4 regions of the Alteromonas sp. 76-1 genome follow, and region 2 is predicted to be linked to each of the others. Evidence: predicted binding sites of a transcription regulator. Region 2 holds the regulator's gene; each other region holds the start of a gene.
The links. Region 2 encodes sigma-54, which starts transcription at its own class of promoters, with help from an activator protein. Its sites were predicted from a motif close to GTTGGCACGNNNNTNGNNT; they were not measured.
Positions count from the first base shown of each region.

Region 1: the regulator sigma-54 is predicted to act here: its motif matches at 2,864-2,882, upstream of flgB (flagellar basal body rod protein FlgB).
Region 3: the regulator sigma-54 is predicted to act here: its motif matches at 1,931-1,949, upstream of ALT761_RS03145 (CmpA/NrtA family ABC transporter substrate-binding protein).
Region 4: the regulator sigma-54 is predicted to act here: its motif matches at 3,041-3,059, upstream of ALT761_RS08565 (hemerythrin domain-containing protein).

Region 1 covers NZ_LR136958.1:1,171,497-1,176,151, forward strand. The annotation lists gene flgA (flagellar basal body P-ring formation chaperone FlgA) at 77-799, opposite strand; gene ALT761_RS04825 (chemotaxis protein CheV) at 1,008-1,937, shown strand; gene ALT761_RS04830 (CheR family methyltransferase) at 1,952-2,782, shown strand; gene flgB (flagellar basal body rod protein FlgB) at 2,961-3,392, shown strand; gene flgC (flagellar basal body rod protein FlgC) at 3,395-3,817, shown strand; gene flgD (flagellar hook assembly protein FlgD) at 3,849-4,538, shown strand; gene flgE (flagellar hook protein FlgE) at 4,553-4,655, shown strand, end outside.
Region 2 covers NZ_LR136958.1:858,398-863,052, forward strand. The annotation lists gene rapZ (RNase adapter RapZ) at 1-510, opposite strand, end outside; gene ptsN (PTS IIA-like nitrogen regulatory protein PtsN) at 549-992, opposite strand; gene hpf (ribosome hibernation promoting factor) at 1,001-1,288, opposite strand; gene ALT761_RS03625 (RNA polymerase factor sigma-54) at 1,318-2,802, opposite strand; gene lptB (LPS export ABC transporter ATP-binding protein) at 2,878-3,603, opposite strand; gene lptA (lipopolysaccharide transport periplasmic protein LptA) at 3,606-4,169, opposite strand; gene lptC (LPS export ABC transporter periplasmic protein LptC) at 4,138-4,655, opposite strand, start outside.
Region 3 covers NZ_LR136958.1:741,091-745,745, forward strand. The annotation lists gene ALT761_RS03135 (glycosyl transferase family protein) at 1-213, shown strand, start outside; gene ALT761_RS03140 (methyl-accepting chemotaxis protein) at 413-1,729, shown strand; gene ALT761_RS03145 (CmpA/NrtA family ABC transporter substrate-binding protein) at 2,147-3,562, shown strand; gene ALT761_RS03150 (ABC transporter permease) at 3,599-4,594, shown strand; gene ALT761_RS03155 (ABC transporter ATP-binding protein) at 4,610-4,655, shown strand, end outside.
Region 4 covers NZ_LR136958.1:2,027,361-2,032,015, reverse strand. The annotation lists gene ALT761_RS08580 (hypothetical protein) at 1-418, shown strand, start outside; gene ALT761_RS08575 (DUF2878 domain-containing protein) at 504-1,046, opposite strand; gene ALT761_RS08570 (diacylglycerol kinase family protein) at 1,266-2,903, shown strand; gene ALT761_RS08565 (hemerythrin domain-containing protein) at 3,115-3,558, shown strand; gene ALT761_RS08560 (YqaE/Pmp3 family membrane protein) at 3,655-3,813, opposite strand; gene ALT761_RS08555 (bifunctional diguanylate cyclase/phosphodiesterase) at 3,944-4,655, opposite strand, start outside.

The DNA of each region.
Region 1 (4,655 bases), 310 kb from region 2:
TGTATAAGTTATCGGCACGAGCCTTCTTTTCTTTAGGCTTTTATACGACGAAAACGTAGTTTTTTAGCACGCTGAACTACAAGTGTACCACGACTTCTTGAGCGCTGGCGACTTCGGCTATGACGGGCTTTTGGCTACTGGCATTAAGCACCTTTATGGTATCGCCAATAACACCATCTTGTTGTGCTATTCCAGACGTTTTAACCGCCATTCCACCCAATGATGCGCGAATGGTAATTCTATCGCCTTTGCACACAAAGCATAGCATATTTGATTGCACTGCTTGGCCATCAACAATCCGACGTTTCATTCGAGCCCCAATTAATGCATCCACATCAGTAAATGCGCTATAACGAAGACGTTTTATATCTACCGATGCCAGCGTAAGATTAGACGCAGAAAGCACGGTGCCAGGGCTAACCGCGCCAGAAGTAACCACAATTTCTTTCGTTCTCGTTACTTGGGCACTGGTAAATAAGTACCAATCATTATTGGTGCAACTTACACGTACAGAAATATAAGATTGGTTTAGAGATTCATCCGACGCGTGAAATTGAAATCCCGTTGGGCACTGAGGAATATTAATTCTTTCGTCTACTTCAGCAATGCTCACCGCAATATCGGTGTTTTCATCGTGTATACTCAGGGTCGACAGCAAGTATTCTTCTGCGCCCTTATTCACTACATCGTGCATCGTTTCAGCGTAACTATTAGGCGCTAAAGCAACGGCCACTATAACAGTGAAAAGTGGCAGACGAACTCCTGTAAGCCAAGATTTTACATTTTTTAAATTTTTCATAGTCACTTTTCGTGTTCACTTACTGAGTTATTGTCTATGCTTATAAGACAAATTAGGTTGAGACAATAACTTGCGTACGTCCGTGATTAAGTTGTACATGCAGCGAAACCGTCATTTTTCTGTCGTTTGACCTGCATACATTTAGTGATATTGTCTATTCTCTTTAGTGAAGGCAATGATCATGCCCAGTATTAAAAAGAGGTGAGATATGTCGGGAATTTTAGACTCGGTTAACCAACGAACCCAATTAGTTGGTCAAAACCGTCTTGAGTTATTGTTGTTCAGGCTTAACGGTCGTCAACGCTTTGGTATAAACGTGTTTAAAGTACGTGAAGTGCTCCAGTGTCCACCACTGACTTCAATGCCGAAGTTGAACTCGCTAGTTCGCGGAATAGCACATATTCGTGGGCAAACTATTTCTGTCATCGATTTAAGTATGGCAACTGGCGGCAAGCGTATTGAAGATTTATCAAACGCCTTTATCGTTATTGCTGAATACAATCGTTCTGTTCAAGGGTTTTTAGTGGGTGCTGTTGAGCGCATTATTAACACCAACTGGGATGCCATTATGCCGCCTCCCCAAGGGACAGGCCGAGCAAGTTACTTAACCGCTGTTACTGAAGTAGAAAACGAATTAATTGAAATTCTCGACGTAGAAAAAATCCTCAATGAAATTTCACCGCTAAATGCAGAAGTAAGCGCCGATGTTGCGGAAGGGCTAACTACGGAAGGTAAGGAAGATAAAATTATCTTCATTGCTGATGATTCAGCGGTAGCAAGAAACCAGGTTAAAAAAGCGCTAACCTCGCTCGGATTAGAAATTGAGCTGGCAAAAAATGGTTTAGAAGCGTTAAACCGTTTAAAGGAAATCGCTGAAGAATATGGTGATATTACTAAGCGGATAGGGGTATTAGTTTCCGATATAGAAATGCCAGAGATGGACGGATACACCCTTACGGCGGAAATTAAAAATACACCTGAACTTCAAAAGCTCCATGTTGTGCTTCACACTTCTTTAAGTGGCGTATTCAATCAAGCCATGGTTCAAAAAGTGGGAGCGGATGACTTTATTGCGAAATTTCACCCCGATGAACTAGCAACAGCAGTTCAGAAGTGGTTAATGACGGATTGTGAATAACGGAGCGGTAGGGGTTGGATAATAAAAATGTGTCGCCGGCAAGCTATGAAAAGTTTCGGCACTTCCTCGAGAAACAATGTGGAATAGTACTCGGGGAAAACAAGCAATACCTTGTAAGAAGCAGGCTTGCGTCGTTGTTATATAAGCATGACTATGACAATACTGATGCGCTTATTGATGTAGTAGTAAAAGGTTACGATCGTAACCTTTTACAAAGCGTCATTGATGCGATGACCACAAACGAAACGTTGTGGTTTAGAGATACTTATCCATTTGAGTTACTACAACGCGATTTACTTCCTCAACTCGCAACAAAAAATCAAAAGCTTAGAATTTGGAGCGCAGCTTGTTCGTCTGGACAAGAGCCTTATTCTATTGCTATGTCAATATTAGAGTTCCAAAAACAGCGACCAGGCTTGCTTAGGCAAGGGGTTGAAATTGTCGCTACCGACCTTTCTTCTGAAATGCTAAACAAGTGTAGCCAAGGGTTATACGATGAACTTTCGCTTGCTAGAGGGTTATCGCCACAACGTAGGGCTATGTTTTTCCAACCTCATGAAAGTGGGCAGATGCAGGTTAAGCCAGAAGTGCGCAACATGGTTTCATTCAGAAGTTTGAATTTGTTAACTTCCTATGCAGCACTTGGCCGCTTCGACATCGTTTTTTGCCGCAATGTGCTGATTTATTTTTCGGCAGATGTGAAACAAAAGATACTGCAACAAATTGCCGGACAGCTGCAACCTGCCGGTGTCCTTTTCCTTGGCGCGTCTGAATCTATCAGTGCGGCAAGCGATACGTATGCCATGATTAAATGTAATCCTGGCTTGTACTATCAAAAGAAATAAATACCTAACGTACTGAATTTAGTTAAATATTTAAAATTCCCTCTATTTCTTTTCTCATTTTTATACAGTGCCAATCTTCAGGTTGGCATCTGCCTTGCTAGTAAAATCCTATAACAGATAATTCGTCATTATTTACTGATGGCGTATTTCCGGAATTTCGCAGCTAGGAGTTTTCAATATGGCCATAAATCTCGACAAGTTAGTCGGGTTTCATCAGTCGGCGTTAGCAATACGCACCGACAGGATGGAAGTCATCTCTGGAAACCTAGCGAACGCCAATACCCCTGGTTATAAGGCGAAAGACATCGACTTTAATAAAGCGATGGAGTCAGCCATGAGCGCCCAAGATGGGCAGCACAAATTGGGCGGTGGAAGCTTAGTAAGAACACACGATAAACACATAGGTGGCGATGTATCGTCGGTTGCATCAAATTTTGAAATGCAATACCGCATACCCACTCAACCGGATACCGGAGACGGCAATACGGTGGAAGTACAGGCAGAACGTAACCGCTTTTTAGATAACGGTTTACGTTACCAAGCCACACTTGAGTTTATTAACGGTAAAGTTAAAGGTATGAAAAAAGCCCTTAGTTCTGGAGGCCAGTAATCATGAGCTTATTTAATGTGATGTCAATTTCCAGTACCGGTATGGAAGCTGAAAATGTTCGTTTAAACACCACCGCTAGTAACATTGCTAACGCGAATTCGGTAAGCAGTAGTTATGACGAAACGTATCGTGCAAGACACCCAGTGTTTGCCGCTGAGTTGCAGCGAGCTATGGGCGATCAAAGCAAGGGTGTGGGTGTTGAAGTTAAGGGAATTGTAGAAAGCGATGCGCCATTGCAAGTTGAGTATGCCCCGCATAACCCAATGGCTGACGAAGAGGGTTATATCTATAAGCCAAACGTCAACATCGTTGAAGAAATGGCAAATATGATGTCGGCGTCAAAAGCCTATGAAACCAACGTTCAGGTTGCTGATACCACCAAACGGATATTCCGTCGGGTATTGCAACTAGGACAAGGGCAATAAGTTGCCGCATAGGTAATGTGAGGAAAATACTGTGACCACAATTAACAACACCACTGGCCTGAACAACGAACTCTACTGGCAAGAAGAGACGGTTCCGGTTGTCGATGGAACAGAGCAACAGCTTTCGCAAGAAGACTTTTTTGCCATGTTAACCGAGCAATTAGCGAATCAGGATCCTACTAAACCCGTAGATAACGATCAGATGGTAGCGCAAATGACATCATTCACTATGGCTGATGGTATTTCTCAGTTGAATGATAAGTTCGAGTCATTCGCCGCCTCGATGACATCTAACCAAGCATTGCAAGCATCTAGCTTGATTGGTCAGAACGTGTTGGTACAGGGCAACGTAGGGCACATGTCTAGCGACGCTGCAGGCGTATCGGGTGTTGTGGTCAATGAGCAGAGCGTACAAAACATGACTATCACTGTTGAAAATCAATACGGTGAAGTGATTAAGACTATTGATGCTGGCACACAAGCTGCTGGCAACATTCAATTTGAATGGGATGGCAAGGACACCCAAGGCAACGATATGCCAGCGGGTGACTACGTAATCAGTGCTACAGGCGAATTAAACGGTGAAGGCGTTCAATTGAATACTGCCATTAATCGTCATGTAGGAAGTGTTAGTTTGGCCGGCAGTGGTCAGGGCGTAATTTTAAATTTAGATGGCGAAGTCAGCATTAGTCTTGATGACGTTATTCAAATCGGCAGTTAGCAGGAGAAAGAAGCATGTCTTTTAATATTGCACTAAGTGGCGTAGCTGCCGCACAAAAAGATTTAGATGTAACCGCGAATAACATCGCAAACGTAAATACTGTTGGCTTTAAAGAGT
Region 2 (4,655 bases):
CTTAAAGCCAAACGATTCAAACACCAATACTAAGCGAGAGCTTTTCTTACCTAGAATTCGTTCGCGGATAAGTTCTGCGAGTTGATGAATAGTGAGTTTATCCGTATCAATATACAAATCGGCGCGTTCAACGATAGGCGCAAGTAAATCTGATTCGGCCTTTATAGACTCAGATAATGATTTGTTGAGTTTGGCTAACGGATGCAGTCGGCGGGTTTCGCTGAAACGCTTCACCAGCACATCGTCGCTTGCGTCGATGTACACAATGGTCATAGACCACGATGAGGGTAGGTAATCTAAAATTTCTACCAAGTCCGCTGGGTTTTTGGGCAGGTTTCTTACATCGATACTTACCGCAACTTGGTCATATTCATCAACCACGGTATGGGTAAGAGTAGGGAGAAGGTTAACCGGAATATTATCTACGCAATAGTAACCTAAGTCTTCAAGGGCACGTAGCGCAACTGATTTTCCTGAACCGGATCGACCACTGATAATAATCAGTTTCACCTGCATTTCTCCCTCTAAAAATATGGTGCTGTGCTTTTTTAGCTTAAAGCCGTAATAATGTCGTCACTGGTGGAGGCCCGTCTAATGGCTTTCACCGTTTCTTTATCACTTAGCTTACCCGCCACGGTAGCGAGTGTTTGTAAGTGACCTTCTGTTTTCTCTTCAGGCACCAACAAGGCAAAGAATATATCTACGGGCTGGTCGTCAAGCGCATCAAAATCGATGGCAGGGTGACTAGTTACAATAATGGCGATAACGTGTTCTAAACCCGGTAAACGACCATGAGGCAATGCAATGCCATTGCCAATCCCCGTACTTCCCATTCGTTCACGGGCAAGTAGGCTCGCTAGCACTGTGGCCTGATCGATGTCGGGATTATTCTTAGCGGCAATGTCGCTAATAATCTCAAGAATACGCTTTTTGCTATTACATTGAACCGCACACTCGGTGCGGTCCAAACTTACTATGGCTTGAATTTCCATACTAATATTTAGTGCTTTTTCAGCTTTTCCTTATGCTTGATAACTTGCCTGTCGAGTTTGTCGATCATGCTGTCTATCGCCGCATACATGTCTGTATTATGAGATGAAGCAAACACTTCTGCGCCGCTAAGGTGCATGGTGGCTTCGGCTTTTTGATTGAGTTTTTCGACGTTCAGGATGACATGCACATTAGATATGTGATCAAAGTGACGCTCTAGTTTGCTGAACTTAGTATCGACATAGCTACGCAAAGAGTCAGTAATTTCGACATGATGACCGGTAAGGTTGATTTGCATATTTCGTCTTCCTTAAATTATCAAGGCCTTTAGATAAGGCTTTTGCGTTGGTTTGACGGCGGAATCGATAACGATTCCCGGTATTTTGCTATTGTCCGCCGGGCTACTTTAATGCCTTGTTCGGCCAACAATTGAGCAATCTTGCTATCGCTTAATGGCTTGCTGGGCGTTTCCGCTGCCACAAGCTTTTTAATTAACGCGCGAATAGCGGTAGATGAACACTCACCACCAGATTCCGTTGCTACATGGCTAGAGAAGAAATACTTCAACTCGAAAATGCCACGAGGGGTATGCATATACTTTTGCGTGGTGACACGTGAAATGGTGGATTCATGCATATCTACCATTTCTGCGACATCATTTAGCACCATTGGTTTCATCATTTCTGGGCCGTGCTCGAAAAAGCCCATTTGTTGCTGCACAATACAGTTTGCTACTTTCATCAAGGTGTCGTTTCTTGACTCAAGGCTTTTTATAAACCACTTGGCTTCTTGCATATGCGAGCGAATAAATTGCGAATCGCTGCTGTTTTTAGAGCGTCGGCTCATGGCAGCGTATTGTTGATTTACGCTTAATTTTGGCAAGCTGTCGGGATTAAGTTCTACTACCCAACGGCCATTCTTTTTGTTTACCGAAACATCAGGAATAACGTATTCGGGTTCTTTAGTAATTAATGCACTGCCAGGACGAGGATTCAACGTTTGCAATAAGCGCATGGCTTCGCGAAGTTGATCTTCTTTCAAACGGCTCTTGCGCATTAACGTACGGTAATCTTTGCTGCTCAGCAGGTCTGAGTACTCATTAATAAGCTGTCTGGCTTCGGTGAGCCATGGCGTATCGTCTGAGAACTGGCGAAGCTGCACGAGCAAACATTCTTGCGGTGTACGTGAACCTGAACCAATAGGGTCGAACATTTGAATACGTTTTAGTACACATTCAACTTCGTCCATTTCTACCAACTCTTCAACATCGTCAGAGTTTACCGATTCTAAAATCTGTTCAATGGGTACGTTAAGGTAACCAGATTCATCAATGGAGTCGATAATGGCGGTAGCAATGGCGCGGTCTGTATCTGAAAACGGGGTTAAACGCATCTGCCAAAGCAAATGGTCTTGAATATTGTCGGTGGTTTCACCCTGAAACAGTTGGTCGTCATCATTATTCGATGGGCCAGGAGCGGGGGCAGAAGAGGCCGAGTAATACTCATCCCATGTGCTGTCGATTGGCAACTCGTCGGGAAGGTCGTTCTTTTCAAGCGCGTCACCAGCTTCCAACGAATCGCTAGATGCAGTGGGAGCCGCTTCCACAGAAGGGTCGTCACCATCCATGTTGTTTTTCTCAACCGGGTGGTCATCACCGCCTTCTTCAACTTCTAAAAGAGGGTTTGAGTCAAGTGCTTCCTGAATCTCTTGCTGCAGGTCGAGCGTAGACAACTGCAGCAGCTTGATTGCCTGCTGCAACTGCGGTGTCATGGTAAGTTGTTGACTGAACTTTAGCTGTAAAGATGGTTTCATCTACGTCTTATTTTTAAACTCTTGTTGTGAATATACCCGTGCTTAAAACTGAAAATGACAATTCGGTTACAGTAACTATAGCCTGAATTGTTCTCCTAGGTATACATCCCTTACTTTCTGATTACTTAAAACTTGTTCTGCCGTCCCTTGCGCGATGAGTTCGCCTTGGCTCACAATATACGCTTTCTCACACACATCCAGTGTTTCTCTTACGTTGTGATCGGTGATGAGGATTCCAATTCCTCTGTCACGAAGATGTTGAATGATCTTCTTTATATCATTAACCGATATAGGATCAACACCAGCAAATGGCTCATCAAGCAAAATAAATTGCGGATCGGCTGCTAATGCTCGTGCGATTTCTACTCGGCGGCGTTCACCACCGGATAAACTCATACCCGTACTATTACGTATATGGTTGATATTAAATTCATCAAGTAGCGCATCGGCTTCTTGTTCTTGTTCTGATGAACTTAACCCTTTACGGGTTTGCAAGATAGCCATGATGTTCTCAAACACCGTCAATTTTCTAAAAATAGAGGCTTCTTGCGGCAAATACCCAATACCGCGGCGAGCACGTTCGTGCATGGGCTCGTGAGTTAATTCGCTGTCATCAATACTGATTTTGCCCTTATCTAAGGGAACTAAGCCAACAATCATGTAGAAGGTAGTCGTTTTACCGGCACCATTAGGGCCGAGTAGTCCAACGATTTGCCCCGTCGATACTGATAAGCTTACATCGCGAACCACTTGACGTGCTTTATAAGCCTTTGCAAGGCTCTGTGCGCTCAACGTTGCCATGATTAGTTGTCGTCCGCCTTATCGTCTTCGTTATTCGATGACGCTTTACGTATTGCCTCAGGGGTAAATACGGTAGTGACTCTGCCACCTTCGCCGTCTTCGCCGCCTGTTGCAAGTAATTGTTCAGTGACCATGTCGAAGGTAATCTTGTCGCCTTGTACTTTACTGGTGTCTTGCTGTAGCTCAGCATTTCCTTGTAAAGAAATAGTTCGATTTACTACTTCATAGCGAATTTCATTGGCCTTCGCTGTAACAGGAGCACCGTCTTCAAGTTTTTGCGAATAGCTGGCTGGTTTGCCGCGAGCCACGAATATCTCTCGTCCATCACCTTCGCTGGCAATCACTTCAACTTCATCAGCATTTATCACCAAAGAACCTTGAGTAATCCTTACATCATCTTTAAACAATGAGGTTTTGTTTTTACCGTCAACAAATTGCGATTTCGAGTCAACTTTAATTGGTTTATTAAAGTCGCTTTCAGCCGCTATAGCCGCAATAGCAAATAGGCTAACAGCGAGGCTAGTCGCTAATGCTTTAGTGGCTAGGCGAATAAATGGTTTGTACATGGTCTATTAACTCGTATTCCTGGGTACGCAAATTAGCGTTAAACCCATTGCTGTTAATCACATATTGTAAGCCACGTATTTCCACGGGCTGATCAGATGTCATTTGCTTAGTGTACAGGTTTATCTCTATAAACGCTGTGCGTATTGTTCTTACAAAGTCATCGACACTTTGGTTTTCAATAACGACATTATTTTCTAGCTGTATCAATTCGTTATTATACAAAGTGCCTTCTGTCGCGGTAACTTCCCACGGTGACTGTGCATCGTCGGTATACAATGTATATCTGGGCTTTTGGAATAAAACAAAGCCCAATTGGTCGTAATGTTCCATCGACGCTGCAAATACTTTGTGATTTAGCTGTCCTTCTTGATTGTATAAGGTGGTCGTTAGGTTTTTGGCTTTATATGCAGGCTTCAATGCGTCCGGCCCTTGATCAGATTGCTGAGCAGGGTCTTCGTCCATCCAAATAGGAATATACAGGGCGG
Region 3 (4,655 bases), 120 kb from region 2:
ATGGCCCTTAAAGATACGCAAATGAACGTGAACGACATGCTCGCGGTTTGGCGAGGTGAGACTTCGCATCTTTATGGGGAACAAGCCATTCACGCTACCTTAGTGAGTTACCTTATCTTGCTTGAAGGGTATGACGTAGAGAAAGCCAATGCGCTTGCTGCACAAATGTGGGCAAAACGAGACAAAGCTAAGTTACCGTTTACCCAGCATTAGACCATTCGCGTCTAATGCTACTGTCTATTAATCAATTCGTTTTCAAATTCTTCTAATAATTAAGTAACTTGTAAATCCTCTGCTATCTTTAGATCAGCCAAGTAAAGCAATAACGACTTTGCATCCTCGCTTGCTCTCATAAACGTTATGGGAAGTTTGTGTGAGCGAGATGCTATACCCGAATGTCGAGGAGCACGGGATGTTTTTTAAGAATAAGCAATTATTAGAAGAAGTAGAGCGTTTACGCAAAGATGTTGAATCATTTCATACGGTGGAAAGTGAACTCAGGGCTGAAATGCTTTATGTCGAATTGGATAGAAACGGCAAAATCAGTAAAGTGAACGACAGCTTTTCAGATGCAATAGATTTTTCATCTAATGCGCTCGATGGAAAAACCATGGATAGCCTCATTCCTCAGGGAGTGATGGGGCAGCCCGCCACGAAAGAGTTTGTTGCGGCGATTAAGCAAGCACAGCATTGGCACGGTGCGATAAATCTTGCTAATGCTAACGGTGAAGACCGCTGGTTTAGAGGTATATTGCAGCCAATTACTAACGAATCCGGTGGTGTAGAGCGTATCGCGCTGTACATGGCAGAGCAAACCAAAAATATCAATAAAAGTCGTGAAATGAACGATATGCTAGATGCATTAAACCGTTCCACCGCGGTAATTGAGTTTGACCTGACAGGCAAAATTCTTAAAGCTAACGATAATTTTTTATCGACGATGGGCTACTCATTAGAGCAAATTCTTGGAAAGCATCACAAAATATTTTGCCCAGCAGATCAAGTCGACACACCAGAATATCGACAATTTTGGAGTGACCTATCGCAAGGGAAAATGTTTTCAGACCGCTTTAAGCGGGTAGATAGTCGAGGCAATGATGTATGGTTGGAAGCCTCCTACAACCCTATTAGGAACGATCAAGGCGTGCTTTATAAGGTTGTTAAATTTGCTACGGCGATCACAGAACAAATGCAAAGGGAATTTGCTATTTCTGAGGCCGCTAATGTTGCTTTCAATATATCGGAAGGTACGGGAGAGCAAGCCCAAAAAGGTAAAGAGGTAGTGGGTAGTATGGTGCGAATTATGGGGGAGCTCACTTCGCAAATGGGGACAGCTAGCGAGGGGATTCGCGAACTCGATGAACAGTCGCAAAAAGTGGCTGATTTAGTTAAAAGCATCAGTGGTATTGCCGATCAAACCAACTTGCTGGCGCTGAATGCGGCAATTGAAGCCGCCAGAGCGGGCGACCAAGGAAGAGGCTTTGCCGTTGTTGCTGATGAAGTGCGCCAACTTGCGTCAAGAACCAGTACTGCCACTGAAGAAATTGTCAGTGTGGTAAATGAAAACAGAAAGCTTACCGAAAATGCGGTGCAACTCATTGAAGCGGGCCAGGAAAAAGCGAGAGAAGCGCTTGAGTACTCGACTGAGTCGGGCAAAGTCATGAACGAAATTCAAAATGGCTCCTCAGAAGTCGTAAACGCCATTGGTCAATTCACCCAACGGCTGTAAAGCCTGAAAACGATAAATAAAGCACTGAGGGAGAGTGTGGTGTCTCCCTCGTGTTTCTATTCTCCTCCCCGCTGTGCATCTAACATCCCTATGCTGTGCATCGAACACTTCTAGTGCAATAAACGCACTGTTATTGTTCAGGCAAAAGAATGATTACTATTTGTATTTTTGCTAAATCCTATTATTTCAGTGTGTTAGGGTTTTGGCACGAACTCTGCTTTATTAATAGCAGTTATACTATTAAGCGATACCAAAATAAAAAAGTACATTAAGTACTGGTAGCAACATCTAACACCCAAACAATAAGTTAGCCTGTACCTCATTAACTAATGATTACAGGCTCGGCATCGAAGCCCACCAAGCGCGACGTTTATTCGTCTTCGCTGGTGGGTTTTTTTTTGGCTAAAGGAAACATAAATGACCAAGTTTAAAAACGTTTCAATGCTCAAACAAATAAAGAAAAAAATGACAGCAGGTATAACCGCTGCGATAGCTCTTTCTTTTACCTTAGGCGCGCCACTTGCTAGCGCACAAAGCGATGAAAAAGTGGGTTGGCCAGAAAAAGAAGAATTAAAATTTGGTTTTATCAAATTGACTGATATGGCGCCATTGGCCATTGCTTATGAAAAAGGCTTTTTTGAAGATGAAGGTTTATATGTCACCTTAGAAGCCCAAGCAAACTGGAAAGTGTTGCTTGATAGAACCATTGACGGCCAACTTGATGGCGCCCACATGCTAGCAGGGCAACCTCTTGGCGCAACCATTGGTTTTGGTACCGAAGCGCATGTAGTGACGGCGTTCAGTATGGATCTAAATGGTAATGGCATCACTGTTTCAAACGAAATATGGGAAAAAATGAAAGCCCATATTCCGGTGGAAGACGGCAAACCTGTTCACCCTATTAAAGCTGATTATTTAAAGCCAGTGGTTGAAGAATACCGTGATGCGGGTAAGCCGTTTAACATGGGTATGGTTTTTCCTGTATCGACGCATAACTACGAGCTTCGATACTGGCTTGCTGCCGGTGGTATTCACCCAGGCTATTATGCACCCCACAAAGGTGACAATGCTGGGCAAATTGATGCTGAAGCTTTGCTATCAGTTACCCCTCCCCCTCAAATGCCAGCTACGATGGAAGCCGGCACTATCTATGGGTATTGCGTAGGCGAACCTTGGAACCAGCAGGCAGTATTTAAAGGCATTGGTGTGCCGGTTATTACCGATTACGAAATTTGGAAAAACAACCCAGAGAAAGTATTTGGTGTAAGCCAAGCGTGGGCTAAGAAGTACCCAAATACTCACATTCGTGTGGTTAAAGCGTTAATTCGTGCCGCGATGTGGTTAGATGAAAATGACAACGCTAACCGCCCAGAAGCAGTAAAAATCTTAGCGAAAAGTAACTATGTTGGCGCTGATGAAGATGTATTGGCTAACAGCATGACAGGCACCTTCGAATATGAAAAAGGCGACAAGCGTGAAGTGCCAGACTTCAACGTATTCTTCCGCTACAACGCTACTTATCCATTTTACAGTGATGCGATTTGGTATTTGACGCAAATGCGCCGCTGGGGACAAATTTCAGAGCCCAAATCAGACGATTGGTATAAAGAAACTGCACGCAAAGTGTATAAGCCTGAAGTTTACGCGATGGCAGCAAAAGCGCTTATTGCCGAAGGAAAAGCAAAAGCGACGGACTTCCCTGCATTTGCTACTGAAACTGGTTTTAAACCACCTCAATCTGAGTTTATCGACGGTGTTACCTACGACGGTAGCAAGCCAAATGCTTACCTTGAACAGTTTGGTATTGGGCTAAAGGGTGAAACTGTTCTTTAACAGTTTTATTGTCATACACAATTAGCGGAGAACAACATGAGTAAGATGGCAAATATATTAAGCTTTTCGCCAGCCAAATCACCAATGAGCGGCCCGATGGGAGCGGTTTATAGTCGAGCGCCAGCTTTGTTATTGCCACTCATTGGACTTTTGATGTTCCTCGCTATTTGGAATGGTGTGGCAAAAAGTATTGATACCTCACTCGGTCAATTTCCTGGTCCTGCTCAAGTGTGGGAGCAGGCAGGCTCGCTTATTACTGAGCATAGTGCTCAGCGAGATAAAGCTGATGCATTTTACACAAGGCAAGAAGAGCGCAACGCCGCGCGGGTTGCACAAGACCCAACTTACGAACCAAAAATTCGCGAGTTCACCGGTTCACCGACCTTCTTTGATCAAATATGGACAAGTCTTTATACCGTCATGGTGGGGTTTCTCATTGCCTCAGTGATTGCCGTTCCTGTAGGTATTCTGTGTGGGCTAAGTAGGTCAGCTTATGCGGCAATTAATCCGCTGATTCAATTGTTTAAACCCGTATCACCTTTAGCATGGTTGCCATTGGTCACTATGGTAGTGAGCGCGCTGTACGTTAGCGATGATCCTATGTTTTCAAAATCATTTGTTACCTCGGCACTCACGGTATCCTTATGCTGCCTTTGGCCTACGTTAATTAACACGGCGGTTGGTGTGTCTGCGATTGATCAAGACCTGCTTAACGTAAGTAAAGTATTGCGTTTAACGCCGATGTCTCATTTAACAAAAATCATTCTGCCATCTTCCATTCCTATGATTTTTACAGGGTTAAGACTGTCACTTGGCATTGGCTGGATGGTATTGATTGCGGCAGAAATGCTGGCGCAAAACCCGGGCCTTGGAAAATTTGTTTGGGATGAATTCCAAAATGGTAGTTCAGAATCTTTAGCACGCATCATGGTAGCGGTGCTCACTATAGGTGCTATTGGTTTCATACTAGACAGAATAATGTTGTCGGTTCAACGCGCAGTAAGCTGGGACAAAACCAGCGTATTACGGTAATTAAGGAGAAAGAACATGCAAGCTAAACACTTGGAATTAGAACAAGTAGGCATCGATTTCC
Region 4 (4,655 bases), 1.2 Mb from region 2:
TACTGATCAAGTTGCCTTTATCGACGCAAGCGACACTGCGATGAGCGAGAAGTTAGAACAAGAAAGTAAAAGTATCGGTAAAAACTTATGGCACTCTCACCTAATGCTTGGTGGTGTAGGTTTACTTGTAGGCATGCTAGCAGCATTTCTTTTAGTCTCGTTTGGTCCTGAACTAACGAAACAAAACCCACTATTTACCTACATCGCATTAATAAGCCCAGGTATCTTTACCGGTTTGTTCGTAGCAGGCTTAGTTGGCCTTCGTCCAGACCGTTCAGAGATAGTGCAAGCGGTAAGGCATGCTATTAGAAGGAATCATGTGGCTGTGGTTATTAACTTGAAAAAGAGTCAATCAGCGTCTGACATTTCATCGTTTTTACATTCGCGAAGCAAGAATGTGGTTGAAGCAATACGCTAACAGCGCTTAACAGCCGCTTAAGGACTGCTCAAATCGAAATTAGCAGCCAACTCCCTTTAATCAAAGACTAAGGGAGTGGCTATGCTTAATGGTCTTGGCTCAATTCATGGTGAGCCGTTAATTTTTTCGCCAATAAAAAGCACGCTGGAAATACTGCACCCCATACAACAGCTAAGATTAACCCCGTAACTAGGGGGGAATATCCAAAGGTGACAGCACCAAACTTTTGCCCACCGAAATAACTGAGCGGGGCGAAGACTGCACCGCCAAACATTGCAAGTAATGGCTTATCAGCAAACGCACTTAAGCTATGCTGAATCGACCCTCCTAATGCGGCCCACAGACACACAAGCCAAATAGGTATTATCAAATGAGATGCGCCACCGCTGAACCAAGCACCACGCTCAAAGCCAAATACCCCTGTCACCATCAAAAGTGAGTCCACCACAGTACCTAGCAACAGCACTACTATCATTATTTTACTATCTGACTTTCGCAACGGTGAATAAATAAGCCAGGCAATCAGTAAACCTAAAACCAAGAAAGTGCTTTGGTATAGAACCACCAACCACCAAATGGTTTGAAACCATAAAAAGTTTACCAATTTGATAATAAAACTGTTCGACATTGCATTCGCCTGTTCATGAATATACTGACTGATGTGGAAAATCTGATGGAACCTTTACGGCGCTATCTATGACCCAGTTCACTTATAAAGATTAAACAAAACGTAATTTTTAATTATTATTTTCATTCTACCTTCATAGATGCTCATTAGTAATAAACAAAATTGGCGGAACCACTGTATAAATAAACTGAATGTTTGAACAAAGGAAATGTGAACAGTATGAAGATGGTTAAATATTATGTACTCGGCGCAATTTTAGCATTAGTGCTAACTTGGTTTAGCCCAATACTATGGCTCTCTGTTATCTTTGCTTGGATCAGTTTTTCGCTGATTGCAGTTAGTAGCGCCTACTTGCTTAACTACCCTGCATTGTTCAGAAAACGCGAAGATGGTTCAATCCCTATTTATATTCGTTGGATATTCGTTCCATTTTTAATGGGAAGCTGGTTATACAACGAGTATGCAAGGCGTACCGACAAGGTTCCCCCTTTTCAAAAAATTGATGAGCAACTTTATTTAGGTTGTCGCATGTCTTCACAACATGTAGATATGCTGAAAAACAACAATATTAACGCTATTTTAGACGTTACTGCCGAATTCGATGGCTTAGACTGGACCGCCTATCAATTAGATTTTGATTATTTGAACATCCCTGTTCTTGATCATACCAGCCCCACTCAAGAACAACTAACCCTTGCAATTAACTGGTTAGATCAACAGCTCGTTGAAGGTAAGAATGTAGTTGTGCATTGTGCACTAGGTAGAGGCCGCTCTGTATTAGTGCTAGCCGCCTATCTACTGGCCAGGGATCCTTCCCTATCCATTCTAGATGCGATGGATAAAATTCAATCGGTTCGTTCAACAGCAAGGCTAAACAAACATCAATTGGCAGCTCTGGAAAAAATAAAGAATGGTGGGAGCTTGTCATTGACCAAGCGCCTTACCCTTATTGCTAACCCCGTTGCAGGAGGGGGTAAATGGGAAGTTGAAAAGGCTGATATTCTGGCACGACTTAACGAAAAGTTTAAAGTTACCGTTAAAGAAACAACCGAAGAAATAAACGGCGAAGTCTTGGCTAAAGAAGCCTTAGGCGATGGGGCACAAATTATCGTAGCTTGTGGTGGCGACGGTACCATAACGGAGGTGGCCAATGCCCTTACCGATAAGAATGTCACTTTAGGGGTAATTCCCCTTGGTACGGCCAATGCCCTTTGTCAGGTACTCCATGGTTATGCCAGTAAAATTGTTCCTATCAGTACAGCGTGTGACGTCATTATTGACGGTAAAACCGCAGATATCGATACTGCCCAGTGTAATGGCCGAATGATGTTGCTGGTTGCTGCGGTGGGATTTGAAGAGCATATGATATCTGCTGCGGGACGGGGTGAGAAAGACTCGGGCGGACAATTTGCCTACCTTAAAGGGCTTTGGGAAGCGATAGGAAAAAATGATAATCTTAGTTTTCAGGTAAAATTTGATGATGAAGAATCTCAGCATTTGGAAACGCCAAGCTTAGTCATCGCTAATGCCGCACCACTTACCACCGCACTCGCGCAAGGCGGAAATTTACCCGATGTGACTGATGGTAAATTAGATATTACCTGGCTAACCCCACAAGATTCATCCGACCGACAATTACTTTCTTTGGCCGAGCTAGTGTTTGGACCTGAAGAATATAAAACCAGTTCAGACAGTATTAAGCACAAACAAACCCCTTCGATATCTCTTTATTTTGACGAAGAAGTATCTTATGCAGTTGATGGTGAGATTTTCAGCGCAAGTGAAATTAGTATCACTACACACCCTGCAAGTTTACGAGTATTAACTGGAATCGACCACACACAAAACAATAGTTAATCCATAGCGCAATAGCGTTAGGTAAAGATTACCGTAAACCCTATGTAAGAAATGCATTATTTAAGCGGTTCCTTATGTATCGAAATAATAAGTAACCGCTAAAAGCTGCATTTACAATGACTTAGTGAGCTCAATATAGTGGAACGCTTCTGGCATTAGTTAAAGTGCTTTTTACGCCACCTATTCAGTACAACTAGTTGAGGGATTACCGATGAAAATTTTTGAAGCACTACGCCAAGATCATGAGAAGCAACGATTGTTACTTAAAATTCTCGCTGAGACCAGCGGAGACACCGCTGCCCGCCGTGAATACTACCAAGAGTTGAAAGATCAGCTTGAAAGCCATGCAGTGGCTGAGGAACGTCATTTTTATTCTCCGCTGCTTAAAAAAGATGAAGCGGTAGATTTGACCCGCCATGGAATTGCAGAGCACCACGAGATTGATGAGCTTATCGAAAAATTGGATGAGACCAAAATGGACTCCCCCGGGTGGCTACGTCACTTAAAATCTCTTCAAGAAAAAGTTGAGCATCATCTTGCTGATGAAGAGCAAGAATTTTTTCAAGTTGCTGGCCGACTTCTTAACGATTCTCAAAAGAATAAACTTGCCGACGCTTACCAAGAAGAAATGGCAAAAGAACTCGCGCCTCATTAGGCGCGCGTTTTACATAAATCTTACTGATACAAAAAAGGCCAGTCATAGACTGGCCTTTCTTTTAATGCTTGGTTTACTAAAACTTAGTAAACTTAACTATCGTTTAGCAATAATATACACGGCGTGGATAACACCAGGGAAATAGCCAAACAATGTTAGAAGGATGTTTATCCAAAACTGAGCGCCAATACCAACTTGTAAGAACACACCTAGAGGAGGCAGTAAAATTGAAAGTATAATGCGAATAATGTCCATAATAATATCCTTGTTTTTGAAGTAATTTCACAGTTTACCCACTCAAACGGCAATATCTAACGTTTTTGAGCAGACTTTGTTTTTATAATGCATATATACTGCCAACAATAAGGAATTTACCGGTTCCCGTCTATTCGCCTAAAGGTGAATTCTCTAACCACTCTTCCAGCGCATCCTTCGCTAATGGTCGGCTAATGAAGTAACCTTGCGCAATATCACAGCCCCATTCTTTCAAAATATTCAGCGACATCTCGTCTTCTACCCCTTCTGCGACCACTTTTAAGTCGAACGCTGAAGCTAAGCCCAAGACGGTATGCACTATTTGTTTATCGTTATCATCGGTCGCTAACGACAATATGAAGCTTTTATCAATTTTAATTGTATCGACAGGCAGGTTCTTCAAATAGGCAAGTGAAGAGTAGCCAGTGCCAAAGTCGTCAATGGCAAAGTGAAACCCCCTGCTCGTCAACGCGTTTAAGTTTTCAATAGCAAGCGACGCATCGGCCACCAAATCACTCTCTGTGATTTCTAGCTCTAGGGCATCTGGAGAAAGTGCTGCGTCGGTAAGTATAGAAACCAATTTATCGAGTAACGGTTTATTTTGAATATCTTGAGTGGATAAATTCATTGCAACCGTAAAGCCATAACCTTTCTGCCTAAAGTACGACAAATCAGCAATGGTTCGTTGCATAACCCATGTCGTGACTTGTTCAATTAGGCCTGCCTGTTCAGCAATAGTAATAAACTCATCTGGCGGAACGAAGCCAAGTGTTTCGTTGTTCCACCTTATTAGCGCTTCCATGCTGCATACTTTCATCGTGCTGAGATCAATTTTAGGTTGA